Alkalihalophilus pseudofirmus: one gene and its partner. Each later gene encodes a partner of the first gene's protein in a complex. Links are inferred from orthologs where the notes say so. Each region holds a gene or a part of one and is shown on either strand. Other genes may lie near its edges.

The links. The genes of interacting proteins can lie anywhere in the genome.
Region 2: the proteins of PQ478_RS20240 (region 1) and PQ478_RS03990 are in contact, whole or in part, in a solved structure (PDB 1F51), measured with the Bacillus subtilis proteins. The link is inferred for Alkalihalophilus pseudofirmus from one-to-one orthologs.

The regions. Positions count from the first base shown.
Region 1 is NZ_CP117835.1:3,882,579-3,885,371, forward strand. What follows is about bases 75-2,793. They hold PQ478_RS20240 (response regulator), read right to left. Parts: upstream 1,756-2,793; coding sequence 1,393-1,755; downstream 75-1,392. Other genes in these bases: PQ478_RS20235 (class II fructose-bisphosphate aldolase), read right to left, coding at 258-1,121; PQ478_RS20245 (DUF2529 domain-containing protein), read left to right, coding at 2,036-2,554. Outside these bases: fsa (fructose-6-phosphate aldolase), read right to left, coding at 1-29. UniProt on the Bacillus subtilis protein: Key element in the phosphorelay regulating sporulation initiation. Phosphorylation of spo0B during sporulation initiation.
Region 2 is NZ_CP117835.1:776,115-779,120, reverse strand. Bases 75-3,006 are described here. They hold PQ478_RS03990 (sporulation initiation phosphotransferase B), read right to left. Parts: upstream 1,860-3,006; coding sequence 1,290-1,859; downstream 75-1,289. Other genes in these bases: PQ478_RS03980 (ABC transporter permease), read left to right, coding at 2,936-3,006; PQ478_RS03985 (ABC transporter ATP-binding protein), read left to right, coding at 2,158-3,003; obgE (GTPase ObgE), read right to left, coding at 75-1,278. Outside these bases: more of obgE, read right to left, coding at 1-74. UniProt on the Bacillus subtilis protein: Key element in the phosphorelay regulating sporulation initiation. Acts on spo0A. Mediates reversible phosphoryl transfer from spo0F to spo0A.

The DNA.
Region 1 (2,793 bases):
ATGTTTGCAGTATCAATAAAAAATTTCATGCTCATCACCTCAAGGAAAAAGTATATGCGCTCTATGTAAACGCTATTAGAATTACTTATCTGACTTGTAATCGCTTACTGATTATAGTAAAAAAATATCGAGTGATATATCGAGTAATACAACCGTTATTAGTTTAATAAAAATTTGACAGGTTTTGACGAAATTAGTCTTTAAAATGACGTTAAAAGCAGCTCAAGTGAACTGCTTTTAACGACTGAACCTATTTATTATGCTTTGTTTGAAGAACCAAACTCACGCATTTTGCCTTGAACTGTTTCTTTAATTGCTTCACGAGCTGGTCCTAAGAATTTACGTGGATCGTACTCGTTTGGCTTAGCAGCTAGTGTTTCACGAACCGCTTTAGCAGAAGCAATTTGGCTTTCTGTATTTACATTGATTTTAGCATGTCCAAATTCAATTGCTTTTTGAACATCTTTTGTTGGGATACCTGTTCCGCCGTGAAGTACAAGCGGAATACCAACTAAACCATCGATTTCTTTCATGTGATCGAAACCAAGGTTTGGCTCACCTTTATAAGGGCCGTGTACTGAACCTAGTGCTGGTGCAAAGCAGTCAACACCTGTTGCTTCAACTAGCTCTTTACACTCAGATGGAATCGCATATGCTGCTTCAGCATCATCAACGATTAGGTCATCTTCTTGTCCACCAATGCGGCCAAGCTCAGCTTCAACAGAAACTCCAAGAGCATGTGCAACATCAACTACACGCTTAGTAAGCGCGATGTTTTCTTCTAGTGGATAGTGAGAGCCATCAATCATTACAGATGTGAATCCTGCATGGATCGCCTCAACACATTTTTCAAAGCTTGAACCGTGATCTAAGTGAATCGCTACAGGAACTGTCACATTGTACTCTTCCATAAGTGATTCAACCATTTTCACAACAGTCTTGAAGCCGCCCATGTAACGTGCAGCACCTTCTGATACACCACAGATTACTGGAGAGTTCTCTTCTTGTGCAGCTTGCAGGATCGCTTGAGTGAACTCAAGGTTGTTTAAGTTAAATTGGCCAACAGCGTAGCCTTCCGCCTTTGCTTTATTAAGCATGTCTTTCATTGAAACTAAAGGCATCGTACATCCTCCTTTATGTGTGAGCATTCATAGATATCTGTGTCCGTCTAAGCGAGCATACTACACCATATCCATTATCAAGATTCCCGAATACAACAATTACTATCCAATTGAGCATGCACCCAATCGGGTATGTATATGAGATCTTGTTTTTTCCGCTCGTTTAGTTTGAACGTGTTCATTATAGCATACTCACCAGGAATTACACCCTTTTGCAAAGGAGAATCGACAAGTTTTTATAAGTAAACGCTTCCTTTTATATAGAACTCTTTTATGAGGTAACTAAGTGGTCTTTAATCACTTTTCTCACATCATCAATATCGAATGGTTTGGCAAAATGAGTAATCGCTCCAAGCTGCATCGCTTCATTAATTAAATTCAGCTCACCGTATGCTGTCATCATGATCACTTGTACTTCCTCATGCTTTTCTTTAATACGGCGAAGAATCTCAAGCCCGTCCATGCCAGGGATCTTCATATCAAGCAGCACTAGATCAGGTGACTCTTCTTCTACTACTTTTAGTGCTTGCACCCCATTTGCCGCTTGGTACAATTGGTACCCATCCTTTTGAAGGATCTCACTTAATAACACACGAATGCCATACTGATCATCTACAACTAATACTTTATGCATACCCTGCCTCCTTAATTGTTATGTCCTCACGTCCGGACCGCCACAATAAAAGGACTCATTCTACCCAAAATGAGTCTCTCGTTTCTCTTATCTTACAATAAGTTCGGCTGCCTGTGCCTTAATTCCTGCAAAAGAGCTAACATCTTACAAAATATTATCCGACAAGATCCTCGAACCATGTCGATTTAAGCGTTTTGATTCAAGCTTTTTTTCTCTTTCCTCATTGATTGGGGTACGCTATAATGCACGTAGACTTTAATGAGAAAAAGGAGTAACCAAGATGATCCCTATTTTCACTACTCAATTAATGGGCCGAGTTAAGGCGGTTCGTGAAAAAGAAGAAGAATTTGAAGATGCTGCCCGCCTTTTAGCGCAAGCTTTAGTTGGCGAAGGTACTATATATGTATACGGATGCCGTGAACTTCGCGGTGTTACAGCAGAAGCAGAGTACGGCACAGACCGTGATGAAAGGATTAAGCCGCTTACTCAAGATAACTTAAGCGAGCTTACACCGGCTGACCGCGTTTTACTTTTCGCCCCTTTTACAAATGACGGTGAAGCATGCCGAATGGCGACAAAGCTTCATATCCAGGGCGTTCCATTTGCCTCTGTCTCTAATTTTCATGACGAGCAAGACGCATCTTTCTCTCTAGCTGATCTTCATATTGATTTTGAAAGTGATATCGGCTTAGTCCCTGATGAAGAAGGTAACCGCAGCGGCTACCCTACTTCAATTATCGGACTTTACACGTACTTCTGTATCATGCTTACAGTTAAGGAGATTATGAGCGAGTATTAAAAAGGTTCGTGCCGTTAGTGGTGAGGTGCGAAGGTGCGATTGCGTCAGTTGAGGCGGTTATTGCGTCGGTTCTCGGTTCGATTGCGCCGGTTCGCTCTGGGTATGCGCCGCTTCCCGCTGTTATTGCGCGGGTTGACTATTAATGCATCACTCTGGCTCGTAATTGCGTCAATTCAATTATGAATTGCGTCGCTTCAGCCGATGATTGCGCCGGTTGCACAATGATGCATAACCCAAAA
Region 2 (3,006 bases), 3.1 Mb from region 1 along the record:
AAATTCGAATTCAAACTTGAGCAGACGAACAAGATCGCCATCTTTTGCTCCGCGTTCGCGCAATGCATCATCAACACCCATATGACGAAGAGTTCTTGAGAAACGGCGAATGGATTCATCATGAGTGAAGTCGGTCATTTTCGTTAAGCGTTCAATTTCAGCTCCGCTGATAACAAACGTTCCACTATCATCACGGCTGATAACAAATGGCAGCTCTTTTTTCTCATGCTTATAAACCACACGAGTTGACTCTTTCTCTTCTTCATCGTAAAGAGGGAACTCAGGAGTCGTTTCAATTTTGTCAGCAATTGTAAGAAGTAAGTCACGAAGCCCTTGTCTTGTGACCGTTGAAATAGGGAAGATTTCTACATCGTCTTCCATTTTTTCTTTAAAGTTCTTAAGATTTTCTTCTGAATCAGGCATGTCCATTTTATTAGCCACAATAAGCTGCGGACGTTCAAGAAGACGCATGTTGTATTGTTTTAGTTCTTCGTTAATCTTTAAATAATCTTCATAAGGATCTCTGCCTTCAAGAGCAGACATATCAATCATATGAACAATGACTCTCGTACGTTCAATATGACGCAAGAATTGATGACCTAACCCAACTCCTTGGTGAGCTCCTTCAATCAATCCAGGCAGATCTGCCATAACAAAACTACGGTGATCTTCGGTTTCTACAACTCCTAGGTTAGGAGTAATTGTCGTAAAGTGATAATCAGCAATTTTAGGTTTAGCTGCAGAAACAACGGATAATAATGTTGATTTACCAACGCTTGGGAATCCAACTAATCCAACATCAGCTAACACTTTCAACTCAAGCACCACATCACGCTCTTGACCTGGTTCACCATTTTCAGCAATTTCAGGTGCTGGATTTACAGGTGTTGCAAATCGAGTATTCCCACGTCCCCCGCGGCCTCCTTTTGCAATAACTGCGCGTTGACCGTGCTCTGTTAAGTCCGCAATAACCTGCCCTGTCTGATCATCTAGTACCGTTGTACCAGGTGGAACTTTAACGACCATATCTGGCGAATTTTTACCGTGCTGGCTTTTAGAGCGTCCATGCTCCCCGCGCGGCGCCTTAAAATGTCTTTGATAGCGGAAATCCATTAATGTACGCAAGCCTTCTTCTACTTCAAAAACAACGCTTGCTCCTTTTCCCCCATCTCCACCAGCAGGGCCTCCGTCTGGTACATACTTTTCTCGGCGGTAAGCAACCATTCCATTACCACCGTCACCGCCTTTTACATAAACCTTAACCTTATCTACAAACATGTATTTTCACCTCAATTTATTGTGAACGTTGTTTGGAGAACACATTCATGTTCATTCCATTCGATCAGATCGACTTTAACATCCACTTCAAGCTCCAAACTCTTTAAAATTTGGTGCCATTCTTCTTTATTCATTTGTAATATTCCTTGATAGTCGAATGTCAGTTGACAGTTGTTGTGATTTCCCGACTCTTCTTCAGTATGTGTAAATAAAAATGTTATAAGAAGGTGGTTTTCAGAACTACTAGAACTTAATTCTGCCATTTGATTAATGATGGTTTGACAGGTTCTGTACAGCTTGTCTTCATTGGCTTTAAGGGATTGAATTTCACCGATTACATCAACATCAATCTTCATTTTAGTGCACTCCCAGTTGTATGTGAGCAAAAATGCCGCTACATCCGGTGTACCCATGACCGATAATTTACTTTCATTTAAAGATTGGGCAGTTACTTCCTCAATAATCTGTTCAATTCGATCATAGCGCTTTAAAGCTAAATTCCCCTTTATTAGTTGAATAACATTCAGCCAATCATGACGAGTATGACGTAGTGCATCTATTAATTCCCATTGTTTAGTCATCTTGGCTCTCCCCGTCTTCTATAATTATCGTTATCCATTAAGATAAAACGGTAAAATATATCAATTTGTATCAAATTGCTTAATCACTTCAAGTAGATTACAACGCTTAGTTTACCACAAAGTTATAGAATGATGGAAATTGAACTAAAAATCAACACATTTCTTTTACCACATTAGATTTATTTAGTTTTCAAAAAACGATTGACACTTCCCTAAACTCTACATATACTAAGAACAACTAAAACCTACTAAGTTGATATGATTTATAAAATATTAGCATTTTAGAAAGGAGCAACCAATGGCTGGTGTATCAATTAAGAGTGTCGGTAAAACATTCGATAACAAACAAGACAATACCGCTTACACGGTATTTGAAGAGATAGATTTAGAAGTAAAATCAGGTGAGTTTGTTTCATTGCTCGGGCCATCAGGCTGCGGAAAATCAACCTTATTAAATATTGTTGCTGGTCTTGATCAAGCATCAAAAGGAACTGTTTCAGTCGGAAATAAGCCTGTAGCAGGACCAGGAGCAGACCGCGGGGTCGTCTTCCAAGAAGCTGCATTAATGCCTTGGCTAAGCGTGATTGAGAATGTCACATTTGCCCTTAAAAAACAATACAGCAAACAAGAAGCTAGAGAGCGCGCTATTCAATATTTAAAGCTGGTTCATTTAAGTAAATTTATCGACTCCTACCCACATGAACTATCAGGAGGAATGAAGCAGCGTGTAGCCATAGCCAGAGCTCTTGCTATGGACCCAGATGTTCTTTTAATGGATGAACCATTCGGCGCATTAGATGAACAAACACGATCAATGCTTCATAAAGAAGTTCAATATATATGGGAACAAACAAGAAAAACCATTCTTTTTGTCACTCATAATATCCGTGAATCAATCTTATTATCTGACCGTATCGTATTGATGGGCACTCGCCCTGGTGGTATTATTAATGTTTTTGATGTGAATCTCCCACGTCCAAGAAAGCCGTCTTCAAAAGAGTTTGCAGAACTTGAAGAGAAAATCAACGATCAATTAGCTGGAGAAATCGAAAAAGTTATGAAGGAGGAAATGGGAGATGACTACAATAGTCAGAAGGCTACTCTTCTTTATCGCTCTCATCGCGATATGGGAGATCATATATAGAAT